Regions from separate parts of the Rhodococcus sp. H29-C3 genome, predicted to be linked through region 2. Evidence: predicted binding sites of a transcription regulator. Region 2 holds the regulator's gene; the other holds the start of a gene.
What was found. Region 2 encodes LexA, which represses DNA repair genes until DNA is damaged. Its sites were predicted from a motif close to CGAACANNTGTTCG; they were not measured.
Positions count from the first base shown of each region.

Region 1 (15,090 bases), on a different contig from region 2:
TTGATCTTGGACTTTCCGAGTCCCGGAACCGCGACGTACGCATCACGGGGTATCGAGATCGCGGTTGCCGAAGAACCGTCGTTGGGTACGCGAATAAGGACGATCGTGTCCGTGTTCGATGCCACCTCGTCACCGGCATGCAGTGAATCGAGCTCGCTTTGCGTCAGGGCGTTGCCGTGCGCATCGGTGCGGCTGTCGGTGCCGACCATGAGGATGTCCACTGCGCCGTCGGATCCACCACCCAAACCGAGGCCACCTGCAGTAGCGATGTTCGAGCGAAGGTCGTCGACGCTTCGCCATGCGAAACCTGTCACGACCAGCACAAGAACGGACATGGCCGCGATCAGCATCCGAGGAATGCCTGGCCTGTCGGCCGGTAGTCCGTTTCCAGGTTTGCCGCCGGCACTCTCGTCCTCGCTGAGGCGGTCATTGCGGTGTGGCGCCCGAGTGCGCCCCCGGGCAGGGCGTTGCCCAGGGTCGCGACGGCGCGCCGAGGACCGCCGCGCGCCTCGCGATCCGTCAGACTCTCGTTGCACCTGGTGACCTCTCCACTCTTGTTCTACGCATTTCTCGCCCCGACCAGTCAGGTTACTTGTGAAGTGTCACCGTCTCGCTCAAGCACGGGCGGCGTGCCACACTTTGCAACTGTGGCGAAAATCCTTGTGACCGGAGCGGGCGGACAGCTCGGCCGGCAGATACTGCACCTTTCGAACAACAGCAACGGTGCGAGCAGCGTAACGACGCTCGGTGTGACCAGCGCAGAGCTGGACATCACCGACGCGAGGTCAGTTGCCGACGCCGTCGAGCCGGGCATGGTGGTGATCAACTGCGCCGCCTATACCGCGGTCGATGCTGCAGAATCGGACGAAGCAACGGCGTTGAAGGTAAACGCAGACGGTCCCGAGAACCTGGCGATTGCTTGTGCGCGCGTCGGTGCGCGCCTCGTGCACGTCTCGACCGACTATGTGTTCGACGGCACCGCGACTTTTCCGTACCTACCTCAATCCCCGACGGCCCCGCGCAGCGCTTACGGAAGAACCAAGCTAGCCGGTGAGCAGGCTGTCCTACGAGTGTTGCCGTCGGCAACGGTCGTGCGTACAGCCTGGGTCTACACCGGAACCGGGGCAGACTTCGTCTCGACGATGCTGCGCCTCGAGCGTGAGCGAGAGACCGTGTCGGTGGTGAACGATCAGATCGGATCTCCGACCTATTCCCGTGATCTCGCGTCCGGATTACTGGAACTCGCTGCTTCGCCGCCGAGCGGGCAGGCGATACTTAATCTGACAAATGCTGGGACCGCAAGCTGGTTCGAATTGGCACGTGCTGTTTTCGCCGGTGCGGGTGCAGACCCGGAACGTGTGTTGGCCTGCTCGAGTGCCGAGTTCGTGCGACCGGCCCCCAGGCCGTCGTACTCGGTGTTGTCCGCTGATGCCTGGACCGCTGCCGGCCTCACCCCACTACGGCCGTGGCGCGAAGCACTCACCGACGCGTTGGGTGAGGTTAGTGCCGGCGCGAGGTGAGGCAATACCGGCTTCGCCGGTTAGTCTGGCCCGCGTGAGTTCCAAGCTGGCCGTCGTCACGGTGACATATTCCCCCGGGAAGTATCTGGATCAATTCCTCTCCTCCCTCTCTTCGGCGACAGAGGAGGTGCCGCTCGTCATCATGGCCGACAATGGGTCGACCGACGGAAGCGTCGAGGCCGCGGATGCGCGCTACCCCCACGTGAGGTTGTTTCGAACCGGCGCCAATCTCGGCTACGGCGGGGCCGTGAACCGCGCGGTAGCCGAACTCGACGACGACATCGAGTTCGTTGTCGTCGCCAATCCCGATGTGCGGTGGCATCCCGGATCTCTCGACGGGTTGCTTGCCGCGGCCGAGCGATGGCCTCGTGCGGGTGCGCTCGGGCCTCTCATCCGCGAGCCCGACGGCACCAGGTACCCGTCTGCACGCGCAGTTCCGGACCTCACCTCAGGTGTCGGACATGCTGTCCTCGGCAAGATCTGGCCGGGCAATCCGTGGACGCAACGTTATCGGCAGGACAACGAGGCGGTTGCCGAACGCGCGGTCGGCTGGTTGTCCGGATCTTGCCTTTTGCTTCGTCGTGCCGCTTTCGATTCCGTCAACGGGTTCGATTCCCGTTACTTCATGTATATGGAGGATGTCGACTTGGGAGATCGGCTCGGAACCGCCGGATGGCTGAATGTCTACGTGCCCGACGTGGAAATCACCCACACCAAAGGTCATGCGGCAGGCCGACATCCAGAGTTGATGCTGCCCGCGCATCACACCAGTGCGTACAGGTTTCAGGCAGACCGGCACCCCCACCCGTGGCAGGCTCCCATACGATGGGTTCTGCGAGCGGGCCTTGCGGTGCGCTCGAAGGTGGTTGTGGCTGCGGCACTTCGACAGCGACAGATCGACGAGAATAGAGAGGCCGACCATGTCAGCTGAAACCCGCTCCAACACAGATGCCGTAATTCTTGTGGGCGGCAAAGGAACTCGCTTGCGGCCACTCACGCTGTCGGCTCCGAAGCCTATGCTGCCGACTGCCGGGCTGCCATTTCTGACACATTTGCTCGCACGTATCAAGGCAGCAGGCATCGATCACGTGGTGTTGGGAACATCGTTCAAAGCCGAGGTTTTCGAGGAGTACTTCGGTGACGGTTCGTCGCTCGGTATCGAACTCGAGTACGTCACCGAGACGGAGCCCATGGGCACCGGAGGCGGTATTCGCAACGTTCTACCGCGGTTGCGGGCGGACAACGTCGTCGTGTTCAACGGCGACGTCCTCGGCGGAACCGACTTGACCGCCGTCCTGGACACCCATGAGCGGACCGACGCGGATGTGACGCTGCATCTCGTGCGCGTCGGTGACCCTCGTGCATTCGGCTGTGTTCCAACTGATGCCGACGGGCGTGTGACAGCGTTCCTGGAGAAGGCTCAGGATCCGCCGACGGACCAGATCAATGCTGGTTGCTACGTATTCAAGCGTGAGATCATCGAGACCATTCCGCATGATCGGCCGGTATCGGTCGAGCGGGAAGTGTTTCCCTCCCTTCTCGCCGATGGTCGTCGGGTCTTCGGCCATGTGGACAGTGCCTATTGGCGTGATATGGGAACCCCGGAAGACTTCGTTCAGGGCTCGGCGGATCTCGTGCGCGGCATCGCTCCATCGCCGGCGTTGAACGGCACCCGAGGCGAATCCCTCGTCCATCCCAGCGCGGGCGTTGCTCCCGGTGCGCTGCTGATCGGTGGCACCGTCATCGGCCGTGGCGCGGAGATCGGCGCAGGCGCCCGTCTCGACGGCGCGGTCGTGTTCGACGGTGCGGTCGTCGAAGCGGGTGCAGTCGTCGAGCGTTCGATCCTGGGATTCGGTGTACGCATCGGACCGCGCGCACTGATCCGTGACGCCATCATCGGCGACGGAGCCGACATCGGTGCCCGCTGTGAACTGCTTCGCGGCGCCAGAGTGTGGCCGGGGGTCAAGTTGCCCGACGGCGGAGTCCGGTTCTCCACCGACGTCTGATGTCGCTAGCGCAGTAGCGCGAGCTCGACGAGATGGGTGATCGTGTCCTTCTCGGCGGTGTCGGGAAGTGCGTCGACGGGCCACCAGCGCAGGTCCGTGGATTCCGCACTGCGGACGGCCTGGGCCCCGACGGGGGCGCGCACCAAGAATCTCAGGTCGAGGTGCCGGGTGGGCTTGCCGAGCGAGCATGTGATCGGGTGTGTGTGCGCGGACAGCAGAGCCGGGTCGATGTCGAGATTGTCGATCCCGGACTCTTCCCGAGCTTCCCGCAACGCGGCGTCGACCACCGTGTCGTCGGATTCTTCGCAATGACCGCCCAGCTGGATCCAACGGCCCACCCGCGGGTGCAGGGTGAGAAGTACATTGCGGCCCTCCGCGTCGAGAACCAGCGAAGATGCCGTGAGGTGCCCTGCTTCGTTGGCTCGCATGCAGGCGTCGGCATTGCTGTCGACGAAGGCGAGCATCGTGTGACGGAGCGAATCTTCGTGCCACTGGCTCGTCCGCCACTGCTCCAGCACAGTAGTGGCGGAACGACGGAGCGTGCTCGAACTCATCTCACATCTCCAGTAGTTCGTCACCCAATGGGTGTGGTTTCCGCAGATCGACAGGGCTGTCCGGATGACCGATTGCGATGGCGCCCATGGCTCTCCAGTCGGTGGGCACGCCCAACTCGCTGCGCACCAGGTCAGCAGCGAAAATCGTCGAGCCGATCCAACAGCTACCGAGTCCTCGCACTGCAAGCGCCACGAGCAGGCCTTGCACCGCGGCGCCGACCGCAACGGTGAACATGGTTTCCTCGGCTCGGTTTCGGCGCTCGTCGGGATACGTGTGTGCGCCGTCGGGTACGCAGAAGGGGATCACGATTTCGGGCGCATCGAACAAGATGTCGCCTCGTGAAGTTCTGCGCTCTATCTGCTCGTCGGTGTATCCGTCCGAGCGGAGGTCCTCACTCCACTTTTCTTTCATCTTGTTCAACAGTTGGGTGCGTAGAGCCGGGGTGCGAACCCACACGAATCGAACCGGATGGGTGTGGTGCGGTGCGGGAGCAGTCAGTGCTTCGCCGACGGCGCCGCGTATTTCCTCTGGATCCACCGATTCACCGGTGAAGGAACGAACCGAGCGGCGAACGAGAAGCGCCTCCCGCCGCCCCCTGTCGATCGACTCGTTGGTACCGAGCCAGAAGAGGTCTTCCTCTCCGCTGCGCACCAAATCCCTTGCGCCGGTGCCATTGTCGATCGGCTTCAGGCCACGTACGACGGCAACCGGAACGGCGCCGAGCTTTCCCTTGACCAGATCGCCTGCAGCAGCGATCTCGTCGGCGACAGCGACTTCGGTCACGATCAACTCGTTACCCTGGCCGTCCTCGGCGCCGGCATAGCCATGGATCACGGCGAGACCGGCCGAGCCGATCGCGGCATCGATCTGTCCGATTCGCCACGCGCGCCCCATGGTGTCGGTGATGACGACGCCGACGTCGACACCGAGCGATGACGCCAGGGCCGCTCGTATGGCGGCAGCGCTTGCATCCGGATCTCGCGGGAGCAGTGCCAATTCGGCCCGATCGACGTTGGATCCATCGATTCCAGAGGCGGCCTGCACTATGCCGAGTCGATTCTCGGTGATCAGTGTTCGACCTTTGCGAGCAACGATCCGAACTGCTTCCTGCTCGACCAGCAGTCTTCGCGCGGCATCTCGTTCTTCTGGATCCAGTGGTGCGTCGACCAGTCGACCTTCGGCCTTGGACACGATCTTGCTGGTGACCACTAATATGTCGTCGTTGCGGATCCACGGTGCGCACGCGGCTATCGAGGACGCAACATCGTCGCCCGGCCGAAACTCCGGTAACCCGGTCACCGGGATGATCTCGATGCTGCCGCCAGGCGCATGGTCGGTCGGAATCGGCTCGGTCACAGCTCGAGTCCAGCCGAACGAAGTGCCGCTGCGGCCATCAGAGCGGTCGTTTCGGGGTCGGTCATCAGTAACGGCACGCTGTGTACATCAACGCCGGGAATGGTGGCCTGATCGGTCGAATGGATCAACCATGCGTCGAGGATTCCGGTGTCCGATCGTGCGCCGTAGTGACGGCCGACGGCCTCGGCGGACGTCTCGACACCGATGACGGTCAGACATTCGTCTGCCATCCCGCGCAACGGCTTTCCGTCCACTACCGGCGACAGACCGACAACCTTGGCCGACGTCGTACGTAGTGCACTGCGGATTCCGGGGACAGCGAGGATCGCGCCGACGCTCACCACCGGATTGGATGGAGCCAGGATCACGGCGTCGGCGTCGGCGAGGGCATCGAGGACCCCGGGTGCCGGAGTTGCTTGTTCGGCACCGATATTGGCGAAACTGTGTGTTGGAATCTGTGCTCGGTAGCGAACCCACCACTCCTGAAAGTGGATTGCTCGCTGAGTGTCCCCGTCCTTTTCGTCCGGGTCGGTGACGACGACGTGTGTCTCGCTCCGGTCGTCGGTCACCGGTAGCAGTCGCACGCCTGGCTTCCATCGGTTGCACAAGGCTTCGGTCACCGCCGAGAGTGGATATCCGGTCCTGAGCATCCGACTCCGGATGAGATGTGTGGCTATGTCTCTGTCGCCGAGCCCGAACCAATCCGGGTCGGCCCCGTACGCGGCGAGTTCGTCACGCGCGTGCCAAGTCTCCGCGATGCGTCCCCAACCACGCTCGGTATCGATGCCGTCGCCCAGGGTGTACATACATGTGTCGAGGTCGGGGCAGATGCGTAAACCGTGCATCCACACGTCGTCTCCGACATTGACGATCGCAGTAATCTCGTCGTCGTCCCCGAGCAGTGTTTTGAGGCCCTGAAGGAACCGGGCTCCGCCGACTCCACCGACCAAGACAGTCACTTTCACAGATTCAGAGCCTAGGCGCTCGGTCGAACCGACCGGTCGGCGCCCGCCATCTCGGCGGCGCTGGGACGGTGAAATCCGGACTCACTCCCGGTTTCGGTGCGTTTTTCGGGGCGCGACACGCCGATGACGGGCGATTATTCGGGGAGAGGGCTGATTCCGACCTGGAGATGGTATTGCAATATCCCGTATCGGCTTGACCGCAACCTACTTCGGCGTGTCTAATCACATTTATGTCATTACCCGGTCGTCAGGCGAGTTCGCTTGGAGTGACCCTTGATTCGAACACTCGTTCCCATGTGACGTCAAGTATGCCGGAGCATGTGTTGGAAGTCGATGGTTGGGGTATGGCTACGAATATCGGCGCGGGGCAAGGTGTTCGGAACCGACCGGAAATTTCTGCGCTATCGAATGGTGAGGAGGCGGAAGCGATGTACGACCAGTACGTGGCACGTGAACAGCGGGACGAACCCCAGGCTCACCTCAGCGTAGTCAGCGACGCGTCGCAGACCGATTCCCGAGTACGCGCGGCACGAGGCGACTACGGGAACCGTATGAACGACAAGACTTTTGCGACACATGTAGATAGCGGCCGCTCGGATGCATTCGCTGTCGGTGTAGCTGCAGCGGACGAGGACCTCGGCCGCGATTCTGTGGTGCAGGGGTCGGTAGATTCCGACGATCGGGCCGATTCCGATTCAGGTTCAATGGTTTCCAGCGCTTGCGGTGCCGATCGCGATTCCGTGGCGCTTGTCTCCGCGGACGTGGATTTCGAGGATGAAGACGACTCGGTGGGGGAGGGAACGGCTCTGCCAGTTCGTGTTCCGGAAAAGCCGTTCCTGAGCGCAGTCGCCGGATTCGATCGAATGTTCGAGGAGATCGAAGATCAGTGGCAAGAGCGTGCGCTGTGCGCGCAGACCGATCCTGAGGCATTTTTTCCCGAGAAGGGTGGATCGACTCGGGAAGCAAAACGTATCTGCCTCGGTTGCGATGTCAAGGGCGAATGCCTCGAGTACGCGCTTGCCAAGGATGAGCGTTTCGGAATCTGGGGAGGACTGTCGGAGCGGGAGCGTCGTCGGCTCAAGCGGGGTATCGGCTAGATCGAAATTCGTGCCGAATCCTTCGGCTAACGTTCCTCTTCCATACCCGGGTCGATGATGTCGGGGTCGACCCCTAGGTAGGTCGCAACCTGTTCGACAAGTACCTCGTAGAGAAGATCCTCCAGATCCTCCGGGTGCTTGGCTCTTCGCTCCAGCGGGCGCCTGAACAATACGATCCGTGCGCGTGTCGAATCACCGCGCTTGTCGATGCCGGCCGGTACCAATCTGGACAACGGAACGGGCCCCTCTGCTACCACTTCGGGAGGCCACGTGACCGATTCGGGATCTATGGCCCTGATTTTGGGTACTTCGTCGACCGCGATGTCCAGCCTCTCCAACCGCTCGTGCCACTTGTGGTCGATGCGAGCAAATGCCTCCAGCACCACGCGGTCGAATTTGTCTGCTCGCGATCGGTGCCCCGGGACGTTCGAGGGAAGCACCGGGCCGCGAACTCCGCGGCCGCGCCGGTCCGCAGATCGGGAGGTCGGTTGTCGTCCGGAGCCAGTTCGAGCCATGCCCAAGGTTATCGTCCGACCCTTCGCGGTGTGTCGGGCGGCGTGCAGTCTGAACCGAGGGATAGTCTCTTGCTCGTGAGATCACTGCGTGGATGCTGCCGGCCCGGGTGTAGTCGTTCGGCCGTCGCGACGCTCACGTATGTCTACTCGGACTCGACTGCCGTAGTGGGACCGCTTGCCACCGTCGCCGAACCCCACTCATGGGACCTGTGTGAAGTACACGCTGTGACCACCACTGCCCCCAAGGGCTGGGAAATGGTTCGCTACGAGGGTGGCTTCACCACGACGACGCCCGACGAGGACGACTTGACGGCGCTGGCCGAAGCCGTTCGCGAAGCAGGCCGCGGCGATCGTGTCCGACGCGAGGATACCGAGTCGGTGGACCGAGTTCGAGAACGGGACATCCGCGCTGACGTAGTCGGAGATCGTCGGACGTCTGTGCCGGCACGGACCGGCCGACGGGGTCACCTGCGGGTGCTTCCGGATCCCACTTCCTGACTTGTTGGTGAATCCCCGCGTTCTACCCGGCTGTTCGGCCTTTTGTTCCGTTCGCTGTTCCGTCGTCGTACGCGGCGATTGTTTCGTTCCGTCCGGTCGCATGGGGTCGGTCACAACTGGTCGGTTTTCTCGCGCTCCTCGCATCGAGTTGTGACAGATTCGACTCGAGAAGACGATGTCCGAAGGGCAAGGGCTTGGCCACAGTGCCTCGCTTCTACCGCTCACCCCACCGAAATTCCGAGGAGTCGTTCGTGGCACGAACTGCCGAGTCCGTCAATGCAGTCATCAAGGCCTATGACGTACGAGGGTTGGTGGGCGAGCAGATCGACGCAGACTTCGTGCGAGACGTCGGCGCATCGTTCGCGCGATTGGTCCGAGAGAAGTCCGTCTCCCAGGTCGTGGTCGGACACGACATGCGCGCATCGTCACCGGAGTTGTCACGGGCATTCGCGGACGGAGTGACCTCACAGGGCCTCGACGTCGTCCACATAGGTCTTGCCTCGACCGATCAGCTCTACTTCGCATCAGGTGTCCTGGATTGCCCTGGTGCCATGTTCACCGCAAGCCACAATCCTGCGGAGTACAACGGCATCAAGCTGTGCCGCGCGGGAGCCAAGCCGGTAGGACAGGACACCGGACTCGGCACGATCAAGGCAGAGCTGGTCGACGGTGTTCCGCAATACGATGGGACACCTGGAACCACATCGGATCGTGATGTTCTGGTCGAGTACGCCACTTTCGTGCGTGAGCTCGCCGATCTGTCTCAGATATCAGGTGTCAAGATCGCAGTCGACGCCGGAAACGGGATGGGCGGGCATACCGTGCCTGCTGTGTTCGATTCGCTGCCGGTCACCATCTACCCCCTCTATTTCGAGCTCGACGGAACCTTCCCCAATCACGAGGCCAACCCGCTCGACCCGAAGAATCTCGTCGACTTGCAGAAGTTCGTGCGCGAAACCGGTGCCGATATCGGATTGGCATTCGACGGCGACGCGGATCGGTGCTTCGTCGTCGACGAACTCGGTAATCCCGTCTCTCCTTCGGCCGTGACCGGGCTGGTAGCCGAGCGCGAGCTCGCCAAAGAACCCGGCGCGTCGGTGATTTTCAATCTGATCACCTCCCATTCGGTTCCGGAGTTGGTGACAAGACTCGGTGGTACACCAGTGCGAACCAGGGTCGGCCATTCGTTCATCAAGCAGCAGATGGCAGAGACCGGTGCTGTTTTCGGCGGTGAGCACTCCGCCCACTACTACTTCCGCGATTTCTGGGGTGCGGACTCGGGGATGCTCGCGGCGCTGCATGTCCTGGCAGCTCTCGGCGCTACAGACCGACCGCTCTCGGAGTTGATGAAGTCATACGAGTCGTATTCTGCGTCCGGGGAGATCAACTCGACGGTCGATGATGCTGCCGAGCGCACGAGCGCAGTGCTCGTGGCCTTCGCGGACCGTACGGTATCGGTCGACCGGTTGGACGGTGTCACCATCGACCTCGCAGACGGTGCCTGGTTCAATCTCCGGGCATCGAATACCGAACCGCTGTTGCGCCTGAACGTCGAGGCCCGCACCAGCGAAGATGTCGACGCTTTGACCTCCGAGATATTGGGCATTGTGCGAGGACAACTGGAATAGTGGACTACGAGACGCTCGCACTCACGAATGCACTCGGTCGGTGAGTGGACGTCGGTAAGGAAAGGACGGTGCAGACAGCCATGACAGCTCCGTCGTCTCTGCTGAATTTGGATGACACTGCCGCACTTGCCGCCGCCGATACCGACGGGGCCCTGCGCAGCGCCGCATTGGCAGGCGCGCAGGTCCGTGCGACCTATGCAGCCGTCGAGGAGTCCGTATCCGAACGGCTGGGCGATCTTCGTCCTCGCAGCGTTGTCTTCGTCGCGGGTCAAGGTCGCGCGGGTCGGGCCGCATCCATGCTCATCGCCGCGATCGGTGCACGCATCGGTTTTCCACTTGTGCACGCCGCGACGACGCCGCTGTGGGTCGGTCCGCTCGACGTAGTTGTGATCTCCGGCGACGACGCCGGTGATCCACGGCTCGCAGAATCTACATCCGCAGCCGTTCGCCGGGGCGCCGAAACTGTTCTCGTCACCCCGGACGAGGGACCGCTGCGCTCTGCTGCGGCAGGCCGCGCTGTGTTCCTTCCCCCGAGGGTCGCTGTGCGCGAGCACAACACGTTGATGCGTTATCTGGCTGCTGGAACGGCGGTTCTCGCTGCTGTGTCCGATGGCGCCTATCGATCTTTGCTCCCCGATCTGTCCGAAGTCGCAGATCTTCTCGACGCCGAGGCGGCTCGAAACCATCCGTCGCACGAGGTTTTTCGGAACCCGGCGAAGTCGCTTGCCGCTCAGATCTCGGGCAGCAGGGTTGTGCTGTCCGGTTCGGCAGCCGTCGACGTCGAATTGGCCCGACACGGTAGTGAGGTTTTGCTGCGCGCTGCCGGCGTCGTGGCGGGGGCGAGTGAACTCTCCGATGTCATCGCCGCCGTCGTGTCCTCCGGTCGCACGAACGGTGCAGCACCCGTCGAATACGATGCCTTCTTCCACGACGAGGAGTTCGACGGGCCCCGGCCCGAACAGGCGATTCGAGTAGTGGTCTTGGCATCCGATTCTTCCGCCGCGTCGGCCGAACGTCGGACGGCTGCGCTACCGGACTCCGTTGTGATCACGGCGGGCTTACCCGAGTCCGATCGGGGGAGCATCGATTTCGGATCGTTTTCGGAGTCTGTGGACGGCGCCGGAGGTTACCGGCGAGAAGCTCGGGGCGGTGCAGGAAACAACACGCACTCTGCCGGTGAAATAGGGGCAACGGCAGTATTGGCGACGCGGCTGGAAATGGCTGCCGCGTATCTACATTTGATGGGCGGTAAATAGTGCAACCACTGCTCGGTGCAGTCAGGTCGTATGCGTGGGGATCGAGAACTGTTCTTGCAGCTTTGCAAGGCCGGCCGGTTCCGTCCGAACATCCGGAAGCCGAAATCTGGCTCGGGGCGCACCCGGCAGATCCAGCAATGATCGCCGACGGCACCTCGACGAGGTCGCTGCTCAGCGTCATCGATGAGAACCCGGCTTTCGAGCTTGGAGCCGATACGTCCGCGACGTACCAGGGAAGGCTGCCCTTTCTGTTGAAATTGCTGGCCGCCGACGAGCCGCTGTCGCTGCAGGCCCATCCGAGCGCGACCCAAGCCGCCGAGGGATTCGCGCGCGAAGAGTCAGCACGGATTCCGATCGATTCGTCATTGCGGAACTACCGCGATGCGAGCCACAAACCCGAGCTGATCGTTGCGTTGACCGAGTTTCACGCACTTGCCGGATTCAGGTGCCCGCGGCGAACGGTCGAGTTCATCGACGCGCTGAACGTGGACGCTTTGTCCGGGTACCGATCACTTTTGGCCGATCAGCCTGACGATGCAGGATTGCGGACAGTATTCACCTCCTGGATCACCTTGCCCGGACCTGCCCTCGATGCATTGTTGCCGCTGGTCGCCGACGGGTGCATCGAGTATCTCTCGACTCGTGCGCAGTCCGACGGGGGCGAATTCGTCGCGGAGGCAAGAACACTTCTCGAACTCGGCGAGTCCTATCCGGGTGATGCGGGAGTGCTGGCGGCGTTGCTACTCAACCGAGTTACGTTGACCCCCGGCCAAGGTATTTTTCTCGACGCGGGCAATCTGCACGCCTACCTGACCGGTACCGGTGTGGAGATCATGGCGAACTCCGACAATGTGTTGCGCGGCGGACTGACCACCAAGCATGTGGATGTGCCAGAACTGCTCCGGATACTGGATTTTCGGCCGGCGGAGGTGAGGATCCTCGAAGCGAAGCCCGACATGACAGACACCGTCGCCGGGTACGAGACGCCGGCGCCGGAGTTCGCGCTGAGCCGTGCCCTCGTGTCGGACGGGTCTTCGGTGAAGTCGGACAGCGACGGGCCGTCGATCGTGCTGTGCACCAAGGGGCGGGTCGTTGTGGACGACGGTGACCGCGAGTTGGTGCTCGAGCAAGGATCGGCTGTGTGGATATCTGCGGCGGATCCAGCGTTCACCGCCGCGGCGCGATGGGGAGACGCCGAGATATTTGTCGCAACCGTCGGGTAGCCTTTCGCCCGATACTGGAACCGTCCGCGTCAGAGCTCCATTCCCTTAGGGTGTTACCACAGGGGCTCCAAGGGGCGTGTGAACAAGTCGCAAGCCCGATACCGTCAGTGACCCGATCTCGACAGGTGGAACACACGCGATGACCGAAGATCGGCCGAAGAAGAGTCCGCGAACGACAGGGCTGTTCAGGACCAAGTCCGTAGAGCAGTCCATGAAGGACACGGACGAGCCGGACACCAAACTTCGGAAGGATCTCACTTCGTGGGACCTCACCGTGTTCGGCGTGGCTGTCGTCATCGGGGCAGGAATCTTCACGCTCACCGCGCGCACCGCAGGAAACGTTGCCGGTCCCTCGGTGTCGTTGGCATTTCTTCTCGCTGCAGTCGCGTGTGGGCTGGCCGCTCTCTGTTATGCCGAGTTCGCCTCGACCGTCCCGGTGGCGGGAAGCGCGTACACCTTTTCGTACGCGACCTTCGGCGAGTTCGTAGCATGGATCATCGGGTGGGACCTCATCCTCGAGTTCGCGCTGGCGTCGTCGGTGGTAGCGAAGGGGTGGTCGCTGTATCTCGGTGAGGTCATCGGGTCGGCATCGCCGATCGTGAAGATCGGTTCGCTCGACTTCGACTGGGGTGCGTTGGTTATCGTTCTCATCATCACGGTCCTACTTGTCAGCGGTACCAAGTTGTCGTCTCGGGTGTCGTTGGTGGTCACCGCGATCAAGGTCGCTGTCGTGTTGCTCGTGGTCGTTGTCGGGGCGTTCTACATCAAATCGGAGAACTACTCTCCCTACATTCCTCCCTCCCAGGGTGGCTCCACCGAAGAGGGCATTCACCAGTCGCTGTTGTCCTTCGTCACGGGCGCGGGAAGTAGCACCTTCGGGTGGTACGGGTTGCTGGCCGCTGCCAGCCTCGTCTTCTTTGCCTTCATCGGGTTCGACGTGGTCGCCACGACAGCGGAGGAAACCAAAAACCCACAGAAGGCTTTGCCTCGTGGAATTCTCGGGTCCCTTGCCATCGTGACGGTCCTCTACGTCGCGGTAACGCTCGTGCTGACCGGGATGGTGAACTACACCGAACTCGCTGGTGACGACTCCACTCTGGCGACGGCATTCGAACTCAACGGCCTCGATTGGGCGAAGAACATTATTTCGTTCGGCGCACTGGCCGGATTGACGACGGTAGTCATGGTCTTGATGCTCGGGCAGACGCGAGTGCTGTTCGCCATGTCGCGTGACGGTCTCGTCCCACATTCGTTGGCACATACGGGCTCGAGGGGTACCCCGGTAAGAATTACGCTGCTCGTCGGCGGCGTGGTCTCGGTTCTCGCCGCATTCTTTCCGATCGGCACCCTCGAAGAGATGGTGAACATCGGCACACTGTTCGCCTTCGTCCTCGTGTCGATCGGCGTGGTGGTACTCCGGCGGACGCGTCCGGACCTTCCCCGCGGATTCAAGGTTCCCCTGATGCCATTGATTCCGATTCTGGCGGTGGCCTCGTGCGTGTGGCTGATGGTCAATCTCTCGGTCGAGACGTGGATCAGGTTCGTCGTATGGATGGCGATCGGCGTCGTAATCTACTTCGCCTACAGCCGGAAGAACGCAGACGAGACGATCCGGGCGCGCGAAGCGGCCAACGAACGCGACTCGACATAGCCCGCCAGAGCGCTCAGAGCTCATTTACGGGGCAGTAGGAATGTTATAGGCTGCTCGAGCCAACTTCGGGTCGAGTTTTAGGGGTGTGGGTTGAGTCAGGCCGACCGTAACTGCGCGGTTGTCGACGGAGTCTCCGTCGGTAGCGTCCCTCCCCGCGTAGCCCTACGTCCCGAGCGCGACGCATCGCGTGCGTCCATGCCGGCGAGCGAGGTACCGTCGATCACCGCCGCGCAGCCTGTAACAGCTGAAAACCGGCGAGGCTACAAGCGGTATTTATGGCTGCTCGGTCTACTTGCGCCCGCTTCGGCTTTGTTGCCTTCGCAGTTGGTCCTGTGGACCGGCATGCCGATATTTTGGTGGAGCGGCTTGATGGTCTTCTTCGTCATCATTCCGGTCCTCGACAAGGTGGCCGGTGAGGACGGTGACAATCCGTCCGACACCGATGTGTCGTCGATGCAGGAAGACAAGTTCTATCGATGGTGCACCTATGCCTTTTTGCCCATTCAATTTTTCACGTTACTGGTCGCGTGCTGGATGTGGTCTTTTGGAGATTTGACGATCATCGACAGGATCGGTCTGGCTGCCACGGTCGGCCTCGTCGCCGGAACTGGGATCAATGCGGCGCACGAGTTGGGCCACCGGGTCGAAAGGCACGAACGTTGGCTTGCCAAAGTTGCCTTGACGCAGACCTTCTACGGACATTTTTACGTCGAGCACAACCGCGGACATCACGTCAAAGTGGCAACTCCCGATGATCCTGCCAGTTCACGGCTAGGGGAGAATCTGTGGACGTTCCTGCCTCGCACTGTGGTTCTGGGGT
Region 1 is NZ_JASITC010000006.1:49,367-64,456, reverse strand. It holds gene QMK32_RS15485 (LCP family protein) at 1-350, opposite strand, end outside; gene rfbD (dTDP-4-dehydrorhamnose reductase) at 648-1,520, shown strand; gene QMK32_RS15475 (glycosyltransferase family 2 protein) at 1,555-2,451, shown strand; gene manB (mannose-1-phosphate guanylyltransferase) at 2,441-3,526, shown strand; gene QMK32_RS15465 (NUDIX hydrolase) at 3,532-4,080, opposite strand; gene QMK32_RS15460 (coenzyme F420-0:L-glutamate ligase) at 4,082-5,437, opposite strand; gene cofD (2-phospho-L-lactate transferase) at 5,434-6,402, opposite strand; gene QMK32_RS15450 (WhiB family transcriptional regulator) at 7,266-7,499, shown strand; gene QMK32_RS15445 (metallopeptidase family protein) at 7,526-8,014, opposite strand; gene QMK32_RS15440 (DUF3499 domain-containing protein) at 8,090-8,512, shown strand; gene QMK32_RS15435 (phosphomannomutase/phosphoglucomutase) at 8,764-10,140, shown strand; gene QMK32_RS15430 (tobH protein) at 10,221-11,396, shown strand; gene manA (mannose-6-phosphate isomerase, class I) at 11,396-12,619, shown strand; gene QMK32_RS15420 (amino acid permease) at 12,759-14,270, shown strand; gene QMK32_RS15415 (alkane 1-monooxygenase) at 14,466-15,090, shown strand, end outside.
Region 1: cofD (2-phospho-L-lactate transferase) is a predicted target of LexA. The motif match lies at 6,682-6,695, and genes of this name have one in related genera.

Region 2 (15,090 bases):
TTGGCTCCCCGGATTCAGTTCCGGTGAGTTGATCACCGCGATCGCGATGACCGAGCCCGGTACCGGTAGCGACCTGCAGGGAATCAAGACCAAGGCCGTTCGTGATGGAGACGAATGGGTCCTCAACGGGTCGAAGACGTTCATCACCAACGGAATCAATGCCGACCTCGTCATCGTCGTAGCCTGCACCGACCCCGACAAGGGTGCGCAGGGATTCAGCTTGCTCGTTGTCGAGCGCGACATGCCTGGTTTCGAACGTGGACGCAATCTCGACAAGATCGGGATGAAGGCGCAGGACACGGCTGAGCTCAGCTTCACCGACGTTCGCGTGCCGGCCGCGAACCTTCTCGGTGAGGAGGGGATGGGCTTCATCTACCTGATGCAGAACCTGCCTCAGGAACGACTGTCCATTGCGGTCGTCGCAGCAGCCGCCATGGAGTCGGCGCTCGAAATGACAATTCAGTACTGCCGTGATCGCAAGGCCTTCGGTAAGTCCATCGGCAAATTCCAGAACACACGATTCGTGCTGGCGGAGTTGGCAACCGAGATGACGGCCTCACGGATCATGGTCGACAAATTCATCGAACTGCTCAACGACGGCAAGCTGACGGTCCAGGAAGCCGCTATGGCCAAGTGGTGGACCACCGAGAATCAGGTGCGTCTCATCGACCGTTGCCTGCAACTGCACGGCGGATACGGATACATGAAGGAATACCCGATCGCCAAGGCATACATGGACTCTCGGGTGCAGACGATCTACGGCGGAACGACCGAGATCATGAAGGAAATCATCGGGCGAGGACTGAATCTGTAACACTCACCTTCCAACCGATACAGATGAAGGGCCGCAACCTTGAAACGAGAGGTTGCGGCCCTTCATCTGTACGAACTCGCTGATCAGAGCTTGCGCATGACCGTGACGACCTTGCCGAGGATGGCTGCGTCATTGCCCGGGATCGGCTCGAACAAAGGGTTGTGCGGCAACAGCCATACCTCACCCTTGGTGCGCTTGAACGTCTTCACCGTGGCTTCGCCATCGATCATGGCCGCAACGATGTCGCCGTTGTCGGCGACGCTCTGCTGTCGAACCACCACCCAGTCGCCATCGCAGATTGCTGCTTCGATCATGGACTCGCCGACTACTCTCAGCAGAAACAGGGAACCCTGGCCGACCAGTTCGCGGGGGAGTGGGAAAACGTCTTCGACTGCCTGCTCGGCAAGAATCGGACCGCCGGCAGCGATTCGTCCCAATACCGGAACGAACGTCGGGGTCGGCAGATGATCTTCCGCAGGCGCCGAGCCGTCGGCTACGGCTGCAGCGTGGTCTGCCTGTACCTCGTCGAGGCCGCGTACATCGACTGCGCGTGGGCGGTTCGGATCACGTCGGAGGAAGCCTTTGCGCTCCAGCGTTCGAAGTTGATGAGCGACCGACGACGTAGAGGTCAACCCGACCGCATCCCCGATCTCCCGGATACTCGGCGGGTAGCCACGCTCGGTCACCGATGCCCTGATGACCTCGAGAACCTTGCGCTGACGTTCGGTCAGACCCGCATTGATGTCGGTGCCCTCACCTTCGAACGCCTTCGCCGTCGGCACCGAGGTTGCCTTGGCAGTTGCGGTTGCCTTGGCAGTTCCGGCAATCTTGGCGACCGGCGCGTCGGTCTTTCCGCCGGTCGCACTTCCGCGTGACTTCGCGCTCGGTGCCGTAGCCTTCGTCTTCCCGGGTGCCTTCCCGCCTGCCTTGCCTGTGGACTTCGGTGACCCTGACGAGGTCTCTTCTTTCATTCGTTCATCCTCCTGCATCGCCTTCCCCTGCCGGGCCTTCTCGAGTGCTCGAGTGGCCCGAACGCGTGGTGTGGATGTGACGTGTGGTTTCTGACACGAATCTAGCCCGAAATCCCTGTTCGATCAAACATCTGTTCGATCCGTGTCGTAACTTCTGCTGACATTGTCCGAGTTGCGTGATAGAACTTCGAACAAGCGTTCATCGAACGCCTGATCGAACAAAGATGAATATCGCGGCACCCGCGGGCATCGTCACGGTCGATCTGTACACCGCAGTGGAGGTTCCGATGAGCATCACGACAGAGCGCCCAAGAGCTCTCACCAGTCTCGCAGCAGCAGGTCGTAGCGCAGACGGTCGTAGTGCAGACGGTCGCAGTGCAGACGGTCGCGACACCCTCGATCGCACAGCACGCTCGGCGTCGTCTGTCCGTACTTCTCGGCCGCGCACGTCATGCGCGTCACTCGAGCGTCGGCACTATCTTCACACCGCCGCGCCACAGAGTGGCGGGAACCGGTTCGTCGATCAGAGCTCCGCCGATCGACGCTTCGACGACGAGACGTCAGGTCAGACGATTTCATGGACCGCGACGATCGCGGGGGTGCTGCTCACTGTCATTGTTCTTCTGGGCTTGGTTGGGCTGGCCAATCTACGCGCCGGACATCTCGACAGCGGCTCAGCGGGGGATGTTGCGGTCGTGGAGCAAGGTGGTTTCTTCGGTACTACCGTGCAGGACCTCACCACGGCCACCGACTCAGGCCAGTGATGCAGCAGTGCCTCCTTCCACAGACCCACCACCTCGAAGGTCGGTGCCCGAAGCACTCCTCGGGGATCGAGCCAGGTACGCGGCACTGGGTCCGGTAGCAGTCCGAGTATCCTCGGTTCCTGCACCTCTTGCGCTACCTACGAGATGGTGTGACGGCTACGACGGAGGCTCTTACATGCATTGCCCGTTCTGCAAGCACCCTGACTCCCGCGTGGTGGACTCTCGCGAGGCCGACGAAGGTCAGGCGATCCGTCGTCGTCGATCATGCCCGGAGTGCGGACGCCGCTTCACCACAGTGGAAACCGCTGTCCTGGCTGTAGTGAAGCGCAGCGGAGTCACCGAGCCCTTCAGTCGCGAGAAAGTGGTGCGAGGTGTCCGTCGCGCCTGCCAGGGCCGAGATGTCGACAACGACGCCCTGAATCTGTTGGCTCAGCAGGTCGAGGATGCAGTTCGGGCATCCGGATCGGCCGAGATCCCGAGCAACGAGGTCGGACTGGCCATTCTCGGTCCGCTTCGCGATCTCGACGAGGTTGCGTACCTTCGGTTCGCGTCGGTATACAAGTCTTTCAGCTCGGCCGAGGACTTCGAGAAAGAAATTCAGGACCTTCGCGAGCAACGACAGTCAGCTGCCACTGTCGACTGACGACCGCGTGCGCTGGACGGGCGTGAATGTGGTCGACGCGAGGCCGTCACTGTTGGCTGATGGCCTGGATTGCTTTTGTGATCCTTTTTTCCGATATCGGGTACGCCGTACGAATTCCTTGTGCGAAAAGTTGGATTCGCAACTCCTCGATCATCCAGAAGATCTCCTGCACTGGTTTGCTCTGGTGTCTGGCTTCCGGAAGCGACTTCAGCAGTCGGTCGTATGCCTCGTAGACTCGATCGAGTACGTTCAGACCAGTTTCGTCCCGGTTCGCGCTGCTGGGTAGTGAGCCGAGTCGCCGAGTGGCGGCGGTGAGGTACCGGGGGATTTCCGTGAGCCTGGCAGAGCCGAATTCGAATACGAAGCCATCGAATACCAGACCGGCTAGTTGTTCGCGGACGTCATCGGCGGCGTCGCCGTTGGCTCGCTCGAGTGCAGCTCGAAGCTCCATGGCTGCAGTCAGAATCGGTCGAATCAGTGCGAGTACCCGAGACGTGCGTTCGGTTACCTCGGCATTCACCGACTTGACCAGTGCTTCGAATTCTTCCGGCGAGCGTACGGGACCGCCGTGAGCACTCATCGACTCGTCGATTGCTGTCGTGCGGCAGTCCTCGAGCAGTGCTTCGATGTTGCCGTACGGATTCTGTCCGAGTGCGATTCTTTCCTTGGTCGGAATTCCAGCGATGAGTGCCTTGGTGCCGCGCGGCGCGCGATCGCTCAACAGAGTTCTGGTTCCGTTACGCATTGCGGTTCGTTGCTGGGCCGGCGTGCTCAGTACGCGGACCGCGACGCCGCCGTTTTCCGGAACGAGTGCGGGATATCCGGTGACTCGTTGGCCGCCGACGGAACGTGAGACTGTCTGCTCGAGAGTCCCCAGAGTGGACGACGTCCACGCCAGTGTGGCCGCCCGCTCGGCTTGGCCGACCGCACTGGCGACTTCGCGGTTCACTCGCGGAGACAGGGTCTGTCGGAGGGCGGTCAGGTCCTTGTTCGATCCGAGTACCTCTCCGTTGGTATCTACCGCGACGAAGGTCATCCGGAGATGGTCGGGGAGCTCTGAAACCTGAAAGTCTGCCGGATCGATCCGGCATGAACCCAACCGTGAGAGTTCACGAGCCAGCGCGGTGAGAACGGGTTCCGATCTCGGCTTCATCGCCCTCAGTGCGGCGACGGCAAAATCGGGAGCGGGCACCACGTTGCGTCGTAAAGTCTTGGGCAGCAGTTTGATCAGTGTGCTGACAAGTTCTGCTCGCATGCCCGGGACCAGCCAGTCGAATCCGACCGGTTGAACCTGCGCGAGCAGGGCGATCGGGATGCGGGCGCTGACTCCGTCGGCGGCGGAACCGGGCTCGAACTGATAGGTCAGCGGAAACTGGACCTCGCCCTGGCGCCACGCATCGGGATACTCCCCACCGAGTACGGATGCAGCATCCGGATTGACGACGGTCGATGCCGTGAAGTCGAGTAGATCCGGCGTCGTGCGTCGCGTCTTCTTCCACCACGTGTCGAAGTGGCGAGCGGAAACGGCTTCCGCCCCGATTCTGGCGTCGTAGAACTCGAAGAGTGCATCGTCGTCGACAACGATGTCGCGACGGCGGGCCCGATTCTCGAGTTCGCCGACGTCGTCGAGCAGTGCGCGGTTCTTGTGAAAGAACGGATGCTGCGTCGTCCATTCGCCTTGTACCAGTGCATGTCTGATGAACAGCTCGCGTGACGCTTCTGCATCGATGCTGTGGTACCCGACCGGTCGGCCGGTCACGAGGGGAAGTCCGTACAGGGTAACGCGTTCGTACGCCATGGCAGATTGGCGTTTCGTGGACCAATGTGGCTCGGAGTACGTTCGTTTCACTAGATGTGGGGCGAGTCGTTCGGCCCATTCGGGTTCGATTCGGGCCGCCATCCGGCCCCATAGACGTCCGGTCTCGACCAGTTCCGCCGCCATCACCCAGCGTGGAGGCTTTTTGAACAGCCCGGACCCGGGGAATATCGCAAAGTGGGTTCCGCGGGCACCGAGGAATTCGCGTTTGTCACCTTCTTTGACTCCGATGTGCGAAAGGAGGCCGGCCAGGAGCGCCTGATGCAACGAATCGTGCGAGCTCGGCGCGTCGGGCACAGTCCAGCCGAGACCTCTGGTGATCTGACGTAGTTGACCGTGCAGATCCTGCCATTCGCGCACACGGAGATAGTGCAGGAATTCGTTTCGACACATTCTTCGAAACTGATTCGAGGACAGGTCGTTTCGTTGGTCGCGAAGGTATTCCCATAGTGCTGTGTACGACAGGAAGTCCGAGTTCGGAGCCGTGAATCTCGCGTGCTGCTCATCGGCTGCTTGCTGGTGTTCGGCTGGACGTTCGCGAACGTCCTGGATGGACATCGCAGAAACAACGACGAGAGCGTCGGCGAGCGCGCCCGTCTTGTTCGCTTCCACGAGCATGCGGGCCATGCGCGGATCGACTGGAAGCTGAGCCAGTTCGCGCCCGATCGGTGTGAGCTCGGACTCGCCGGTGTTCGAGGACGGCTTCAACGCCCCCAACTCTTCGAGCAAACCGATTCCGTCGCGAATGCTACGCGGATCGGGCGGCTCGACAAAGGGGAATGCATCGATCTTGCCCAGGCCAAGGGAGGTCATTTGCAGGATTACCGAAGCGAGGTTGGTGCGGAGGATCTCCGGTTCGGTGAACGGTGGCCGTGCATCGAAGTCGTCTTCGGAGTACAGACGGATGCAGATTCCGTCGGCCACACGGCCACACCTACCTGCCCGCTGACGGGCCGATGCCTGCGAAATCGGCTCGATAGGGAGTCGCTGGACCTTGGTGCGCAACGAGTAGCGCGAGATTCGCGCGGTACCGGGGTCGACGACGTATCTGATCCCGGGAACCGTCAGTGACGTCTCGGCGACGTTGGTCGAGAGAACGACGCGGCGGCCGGTGTGCGAGGAGAATACTCGGTGCTGCTCATCGGCGGACAAGCGCGCGTAAAGGGGTACGACCTCGGTGTTGGGTAGTTGCCTATCGCGCAACGCATCGGCCGTATCGCGGATTTCGCGTTCCCCGGAGAGGAAGACGAGAATGTCGCCTTCACCTTCGGCCATGAGTTCGTCTACGGCATCGCATGCCGCGTCGACGGGATCTCGGTCGACTATGGTCTCGCCTGCGTCGACCGTCAGGGGCCGATAGCGCATCTCCACGGGGAACGTGCGGCCGGACACTTCGATGATTGGGGCCGGTACACCGTCCCGGGCGAAGTGCTGGGCGAATCGTTCCGGATCGATCGTTGCGGAGGTGATGATCACCTTCAAATCGGGCCGGCGGGGGAGTAGCTGAGCCAGATAGCCGAGGATGAAGTCGATATTCAGGCTTCGTTCGTGAGCCTCGTCGATGATGAGTGTGTCGTACTGCCGAAGCATCCGGTCCCGTTGAATCTCGGCCAAGAGAATTCCATCGGTCATCAGCTTGACCAGTGTCGAGTCCGAGGATTGGTCGGTGAATCTGACCTTGTAACCGATTGATTGTCCGAGAGTCTCGCCTACCTCCTCGGCGATGCGCTCGGCAACTGTTCTGGCAGCGAGTCGACGGGGTTGGGTGTGGCCGATGGATCCTCGAATCCCACGGCCCAGTTCGAGACAGATCTTGGGAATCTGTGTCGTTTTTCCCGATCCGGTTTCGCCGGCGACGATCACGACCTGATGTTGCTCGATGGCGGCGGCGATGTCGTCCTTGCGGCGGCTGACCGGAAGCGCCTCGGGGTACTCGATCGTCGGGAGCGCGGCCCGCCGGTTGGCGGTCAGAGTCTCGGCGCGAGCGATCTCGGGTTCGATCGCTGCCAGGGCATCGTCGGTGCGGGCACGTTCGAGCTTGCGGCGGAGGCGGTGGGCGTCGCGCACGGAGACCGACGAAAGTCGGGTGGTCAGGGTGCGTCTGAGACTCGAAGACGGGGATGTTGATGTGGACATGCTGCCCACCAGGGTATCTGCCCGGTGGCGCGAGAGCAGGACTGCCCGACGCAAACGTGGGGAAATCACTTCTTGGCCGTGCCAAGATCGACTATGACGACCTCGCGGCAAGCGCCCGCTGTACTCGGTACACCCGTGCCCGTGAGGGCATTGCGACTTCTGTTTGCTGCGCTCACGTTCGCCGCGCTCTCGTGGATCGTCGCACAGGGCCTGGACAGTAGCTCGTTCTCGCTCTCCAACTACTTCAGCTACTTCACCGTGCTCAGCAATGTTCTGACTGTCCTCGTGCTTACCGTGGGCGGGGTGGCGGACCTGCAGGGGGAGCGCTGGCAGTTGTTCCGCGGGGGTGTGACGGTGTACATGGTGATCACCGGGATCATCTACGCCGTTCTTCTCGCCGGGATCGACGTCGGCGTCGCTGATCCGTGGACCAACAATGTGGTTCATCGAATCATGCCGGTGGTGATTCTGATCGACTGGATCGTGGTGCCGCCGCGTCGGAAGATTACCGAGACACAGTCGCTGATCTGGCTTGTCTTTCCTTTCGTATACGGGATCTACAGTCTGATCCGCGGTCCGATCGTCGACTGGTATCCGTATCCGTTCCTCGATCCGCGCAGCCAGGGATACGTTGCGTTGGTGATCGGTCTGCTCGTACTCACCGTCGCATTCGTCTTGATGGCACTTGCGGTGAACGCAGTCGGCCGGCTCGGCAGCCGATGGCGGTACGGGGCTCAATCGGACGCAGCTCGTTGACTAAGCTCGGAGCCATGTCTTCTGTGGCTGATACTTCCCCTGAGTCCACCTCCTCCGCCCTATGGCACGGTTTCGCCGATATGGGTGCAGTGACCAGAACAGGCCCCTTCGTCGTCTCACGTGGCGAGGGAGCTCACATCTGGGACCGAGACGGCAACAAGTATCTCGATGCAACTGCCGGGCTGTGGTTCACGAACGTCGGTCACGGCCGGACCGAGATCGCCGACGCCGTCGCCGCCCAGCTCGGATCGCTGGCGCACTACTCCAACTTCGGTGATTTCGTCCCGGAGACGACGCTGGCACTTGCGGAGCGGCTCGGGAAGATCGCGCCCGTCGCGGGTAGCAAGGTGTTCTTCACCTCGGGTGGTTCCGACTCGATCGACACAGCGGCGAAATTGGCCAGGCGTTACTGGCACGAGGTGGGCAAGCCTGGGAAGACGCTTATCGTCGGACGTGAAAAGGCTTACCACGGAATGCATGTCGCCGGTACTGCACTGGCTGGTATAGCCGTGAATCGGGAGAACTACGGCGAGCTGATGCCGGATGCGCGCACAGTCGCTTGGGACGATGCGAAGAGCTTGCTGGCCCTCATCGAGGAAGTCGGTGCCGACAAGATCGCAGCGTTCTTCTGCGAACCCATCATCGGTGCTGGTGGGGTCTACCTGCCACCGAAGGGGTACTTGCAGGAGGTGCGGCAAATCTGTCGTGACAACGACGTACTGTTCGTCGCGGACGAGGTAGTGACCGGCTTCGGGCGGATCGGCGGTTCCTGGTTCGCCTCGACTCGTTTCGACCTGCAGCCCGACCTGATGACCACGGCAAAGGGACTCACCTCGGGCTACGTCCCGATGGGGGCGGTATTCGTCGCTCCACACATCGCCGAGCCGTTCTTCTCAGGTGGCGTCTGGTGGCGCCACGGATATACCTACGGTGGGCACGCCGGTGCCGCGGCAGCAGCGATGGCAACACTGGACATCATGGAGCGCGAAAACCTGCTGCAGGAGTCCGCTCGCCTCGAGACGTCGCTGCATACCTATCTGGCGCCACTCGCCGAACACCCTCGCGTGCAGGAGGTTCGCAGCGGACTCGGTGCAGTAGCAGCAGTGCAGTTGGTCGATCCGGCCGAAGCGCTCCCCTTCGTCGCGACGCTCCGCAAACACGGGGTCTCCGGGCGCGCTGCAGGGCAGGGTGCGATGCAGATCTCGCCGTCGTTCGTGATGACCGACAACGAGGTAGAAGAGCTCGCCGGTCGAATCCTCAGCGCGCTCGGCTGAACCGGTCCTTCAGGCGCTGCACCCCGGTTCGCTTGGGTGCAGCGTTGAGCACCGGGGTTTCAGCTGCCTCGGCAAACCGCTTGTGCAATTGATCGCGGACCTCATCGGGGGCATACGCCTGCCGCTTGCGTTCCGACTTCACGACGAGGGCGCCTGTCGCGGCAACACCGACGACGCCTGCCATCCCGAGGATCTTCCACAGCTTCATCACTTCACCGTACTGTGATCGCGGACGGTGGAGCGATCGCGGAGTTCGGCGACGAGGTCTTCGACGTTTAGAGCGCGCACCCTTTTTCCAAAGCTGCACGCTTGATTCGCCTCCGAGCGTGGCCGTTCGGTTTACAAAAAGGGTGCGCGGTCCGCAGAGTCACTGTTTACCGAAGCCACGTACGCCCGCCAACCACCGAACTCGGCGGTGTCTATGCCTGCTTCGCCCGCTTCGTGTGCGTAGCAGAAGCCAGTGACATCGCGCCCGTCTGACAGCTCGATCGACGTCAGACCCCGCAGGCGAACAACACGCTGGGGATGCTGGACATCACAACTCCTTGGTCGCGGTCGGCGAGGCCGAAATGAAGCGTTTACGTAGTGAGAGTGAGACGTAGACGAGCCCGACGAGGACTGGGACTTCGATGAGCGGGCCGACGACCCCGGCCAATGCCTGCCCGGATGTTGCGCCGTAGGTGGCGATCGCGACGGCGATGGCGAGTTCGAAGTTGTTGCCTGCCGCGGTGAAGGCGAGCGTGGTGGTGCGTGCGTAGCCCAGGCCCATCGCGGCCCCGAGGGCGTAACCGCCGCCCCACATCACCGCGAAGTAGACCAACAGTGGAAGGGCGATACGAACGACGTCCATCGGTTGGGAAGTGATCCGATCACCCTGCAGCGCAAAGAGAATGACGATGGTGAACAGCAGGCCGTAGAGAGCCCACGGCCCGATCTTCGGGATGAAGTTCGACTCGTACCATTCCCTGCCCTTGGTGCGTTCGCCCAAGTAGCGAGAAGCAAACCCCGCTATCAGCGGTATGCCGAGGAAGATCAGTACCGACTTCGCTATCTGCCAGGGGGAAGCCTCGATGGTGGTCTGCTCCAGGCCGAGCCAGCCCGGTAGGACGGAAAGATAGAACCATCCGAGGACGGCGAACATGAATACCTGGAAGACCGAGTTGATGGCAACCAGGACGGCGGCGGCTTCGCGGTCGCCGCATGCGAGGTCGTTCCAAATGATGACCATCGCGATGCAGCGGGCGAGACCGACGATGATCAGGCCGGTGCGGTACTCGGGCAGGTCGGGGAGGAAGAGCCAAGCGAGAGCAAACATCAGTGCCGGGCCGAGGACCCAGTTGAGTACCAACGATCCGGCCAGCAGGCGCTTGTCACCGGTGACGGTTTCCAGTCGGTCGTACCGGACCTTCGCCAGGACCGGATACATCATGATCAGCAGACCGACAGCGATAGGTAGTGAGACGCCGTCGATCGAGATGGTCGACAGGGCGTTGTTCAGGCCCGGAATCAACCGACCCAACGCCAAGCCGATGACCATCGCGACGCCGATCCATACCGGCAGGAACCGGTCGAGAGTGGAGAGCTTGCCGACGACGGCCGGGTGATCGGAGGTGTTCGCCTGGCTACTCATACGGTCACCAGCGCAACATCGTCGGTGGTCGGGTCGGCGGCGGCCAAGACCGACGACAATTGTTGCAGCGCAGCAGGTATAACCCAGTAGTAGACCCAGGTTCCACGGCGTTCGCAGTCGAGCAAACCAGCTTCACGCAACACTTTGAGATGATGGGAGATCGTCGGCTGAGATATGTCGAACGAATCAGAGATGTCGCACACGCACGCTTCACCACCGGCGTGACTTGCGACCAGGCTCAGAAGTCGAAGCCGGGCCGGATCGCCGAGCGCTTTGAACATTCGCGCGAGATCCCCTGCCCAGTCGGCGGACAATGGCTCGGCAATCAGCGGCGAGCAGCACACGCCGCTGCTGAGGTCGTCGACGAGGAGGGGTTGATTCGACACATGTCTATATTGATTAATTTCGAATCAAACGTCAAACGACTCCACTGAATACCTGGTGGGGGAGTTCGCGGTTTCGAGACGATCTAGGCTGAGCGACATGACTGCGTCGCGGATCGATTTGAACACAGCGGTTGATGCGACTCGGACCGGAGACATCTGGATCTTCCGCGGTCATTCTGCCACTGATCGTGCGATACAGACGTTGACCAACAGTCCGGTCAACCACGTCGGCATGGCAGTCGTGGTCGACGACCTTCCTCCGCTCATGTGGCACGCCGAGTTGGGTAAATCGCTGCAGGACATGTGGACCGGGAACTTTCAGCGCGGCGTGCAGCTGCATGATCTCCATGCGGCAGTGATGCAGTGGTCGAACAAGTACGGGCAGCGTTGCTGGCTCAGACAACTCGACAATGCCGTCACTCGAGAGCAGGAAGATGCATTGCTGCGCACCATAGCTCGAATGGACGGAACGGCGTTCCCGACTACTGCGAAACTTGCGGGTCGATGGTTCAAGGGGCGCGTGCCGAGCTTCCGTAAGAGTGAGCACCATGCCGCCGCTCTGGAAACAGCGTATTGCGCAGAAGTAGTCGCAATGACGTACGAGTCGATGGGTCTGCTGAACGGCAACAAGAAGGCGAATTGGTTCGATCCCGGAAAATTCTGGAGCGGTGACCGGTTACCCCTCGCTGAGGGCGTCCACCTCGGCGACGAGATCGCTGTCGATGTACCCGAGATCCGGCCGACCATCACCGAGTGAACTGAAGGAAAAAAGAGGCCCGCACACGAGTGTGCGGGCCTCTTTCGCTGTGTATTTCGTCTATCAGACGGTTGCACCGTCGAGCGTGCGGCTGGCCTCGATGGCCTGGCCGACGCCTGCGACGATCGAAGCTGCGCGGATCGACTCGAAGATGACCTCACGGTCGACGCCCTCGTCGCGAAGGGTCTTCTCGTGTGCCTCGACGCAGTGGTTGCATCCGTTGACTGCCGAGACTGCCAGCGAAAACAGTTCGAAATCGGTCTTGTCGACGCCAGGATTGCCGATGATGTTCATCCGCAGACCTGCGCGGAGGTCGTCGTACTTGCCGTCGAGGTAGCCCTTGGTGCGGTAGAAGACGTTGTTCATCCCCATGATGGATGCTGCACCCAGAGCGGCGTTGTAGGCATCGGCGGACAGTGTGTCCGCAGCCTCCTCAGCGATCTCTTTCAGCGTCGTCGCAGACTTCGTGGCCGCAGCAGTAGCGAGAAGTGTCCCCCATAGCTGCTGCTCACTCAGAACCGTCGATCGCGCAATGGAACTCAGGTTGAGCTTGAGATCCTTGGCGTACTCGGGAAGGGCCTTCTTCAAATTCTCCACGCTCATGTCAGACGCTCGCCGTCAGCAGCTCGCCTGCGTCGATGGTGGGGTCGCCCTTCTTCCAGTTGCATGCGCACAGCTCGTCGGACTGCAGTGCGTCGAGAACACGCAGAACCTCGTCGACGTTGCGGCCGACGGAACCTGCGGTGACGGAGACGAACTGAATCTCGTTGTTCGGATCGACGATGAACGTCGCGCGGTCTGCGACGCCGTCGGAGTTGAGAACACCTGCAGCGGTTGCGAGCTCACGCTTGAGGTCGGAAAGGATGGGGAAGGGAAGGGTCTTCAGGTCCTCGTGCTGTGCACGCCACTGGAAGTGCACGAACTCGTTGTCGACGGACGCTCCGAGTACCTGGGCGTCGCGGTCGGCGAACTCTTCGTTCAGCTTTCCGAATGCGGCGATCTCGGTCGGGCACACGAAGGTGAAGTCTTTCGGCCAGAAGAAGACGATGCGCCACTTGCCTGCATAGTCATCGCTGGTGACGGTGGTGAAGTAGTCGTCGGGCTGCTGGGCGTTGACCTTCGACAGGTCTCCGCCGATAACGCCGGTGAGGTTGTATGCGGGGAACTGATCGCCAATTGTCAACAGGGCCATATGGTCCTCCTCTGTAGTGGTGCGCATGCGTCGCGCTCGTGGTGCGCGTCGGATTCGTACATGCACGGTGTCGCGAATGGGCGGAGTCGTGTGTGGAGCACCGCCGCGTGTTGTCGGTGCTTCCTACGGTCGATCTCCGACATGTACGAGTGTGCCAAAAAATACTCGAAAGGTAAAGGTGATTAGTAGCACTAGACTGATAGGCATGACTGATAGAAGTTATCAACCGACGCTCTCACAGCTGCGTGCTTTCGTCGCCGTTGCCGAGCAACGTCACTTCGGAAGTGCCGCGGCGCGACTGCACATCAGTCAGCCGACACTCTCGCAGGCCCTCGCCTCGCTGGAACAGGGACTGGGCGTCCAGCTCGTCGAACGAAGTACCAGGCGAGTTCTGATGACCACTGCCGGCACACATCTGCTCGAGCATGCACGGGCAACCCTCGATGCGGCCGCCGGATTCGTATCCGAAGCATCCGGGATGGGAGGCCGACTGGCGGGCCCACTTCGACTCGGACTGATCCCCACGGTTGCGCCGTACGTTCTGCCTGCCCTGCTCCCGGCGATGCGAGCCGAATTCCCGGACGTGAACGCGCACATCGTGGAGGATCAGACAGATCGACTGTTGGCCTCGCTACGGTCGGGTGCGATCGACGCGGCCGTGGTCGCGCTGCCGACCGAAGAATCCGGCATCATCGAAATACCCTTGTACGAAGAAGATTTCGTGCTTGTCGTCCCCGTAGGTCATGAACTCGACGGACGCCGTGATCTGACCCTGTCCGTACTCGTCGACCTGCCGATATTGTTGCTGGACGACGGCCACTGTCTGCGAGATCAAACCCTGGACCTTTGCCGGTCGGTCGACGCGGTTCCTGCAGCCGGAGACACGAGAGCAACCTCGCTTGCCACGGTAGTTCAGTGTGTCGCAGGCGGTCTCGGCGTCACACTCGTCCCGAGATCGGCTGTTGCCGTGGAGATGGGCAAGGGTGCGCTGGGGCGGGCCGAGTTCGCGGACCCGAAACCCGGTCGGCGAATGGGCCTGGTCCACCGTGCGTCGAGCGGCCGCGCCGAAGAGTATCGGGCACTGAGTGCACTGGTCTCGCGAATCGGATCGGCCGTCAGCCAGTAGTTGCCCAGTAGCCGACCGTCGAGGTAGCGAACTCAGCCGGCAGTGATCGTGATTTCGTCGAACACGATCTCACCGAGAGCATCGGACTCCTCGACATCGACGACCGCATCGAACGACCACCCGTGATCGCCGTCGGGATCCTCCAGAACCTGCCTGACCGTCGTCCGGTCACTGCCAACCGTGAGTTCGAACAAGGCAGGCCCACGCGCGGATGGGCCGGTGCCGATTTCGCCGTACTCCTCGAAGAACGGCTCGAGTTCTGCTTCCCAGTCAGGGCCGTCGTCCAACGCGTCGAGCGCGTTCCACCAACCCGCCGCCGCGAAGTCCACTCGTTTGAATATGGCGTTGCGGACCAGCACACGGAACGCGCGCGCATTCGCGGAAATCGGCTTCGGCGTGTCACCACCATAGGGTTCGGGCTTCGTCTCGGCATCCTCACCCGGGTCGGTGAGATTTTCCCATTCGTCCAGCAGACTCGAGTCGACCTGGCGAACGAGTTCCCCGAGCCACTCGGTGATGTCCTGTACTTCCTCGGTCCGGGCTTCTGGCGGCACCGTCTGGCGTAGAGCGCGATACGCGTCGGCGAGGTACCGAAGAACGAGTCCTTCCGAACGGCTGAGACCGTAGTGACTGATCAGTTCCGTGAACGTCATCGACCGCTCGATCATGTCGCGGACTACGGACTTGGGGGAGAGCGCGACTTCCGTCAGCCACGGATGCCCACCGCGGTAGATCTCGAAGGCAGGCACGAGAAGCTCGACGAGGGGTTTCGGCCACGTCACCTCCTCGAGCAGTTCCATTCGCTCCTCGTACTCGATACCATCC
Region 2 is NZ_JASITC010000005.1:324,723-339,812, forward strand. It holds gene QMK32_RS14550 (acyl-CoA dehydrogenase family protein) at 1-814, shown strand, start outside; gene lexA (transcriptional repressor LexA) at 898-1,596, opposite strand; gene QMK32_RS14560 (hypothetical protein) at 2,010-2,549, shown strand; gene nrdR (transcriptional regulator NrdR) at 2,725-3,192, shown strand; gene hrpA (ATP-dependent RNA helicase HrpA) at 3,239-7,144, opposite strand; gene QMK32_RS14575 (Pr6Pr family membrane protein) at 7,238-7,900, shown strand; gene QMK32_RS14580 (aminotransferase family protein) at 7,915-9,174, shown strand; gene QMK32_RS14585 (hypothetical protein) at 9,158-9,382, opposite strand; gene QMK32_RS25380 (allophanate hydrolase-related protein) at 9,514-9,681, opposite strand; gene arsB (ACR3 family arsenite efflux transporter) at 9,710-10,804, opposite strand; gene QMK32_RS14595 (ArsR/SmtB family transcription factor) at 10,801-11,190, opposite strand; gene QMK32_RS14600 (hypothetical protein) at 11,288-11,947, shown strand; gene ahpD (alkylhydroperoxidase, AhpD family) at 12,011-12,550, opposite strand; gene QMK32_RS14610 (peroxiredoxin) at 12,552-13,139, opposite strand; gene QMK32_RS14615 (hydrogen peroxide-inducible genes activator) at 13,345-14,265, shown strand; gene QMK32_RS14620 (DEAD/DEAH box helicase) at 14,298-15,090, opposite strand, start outside.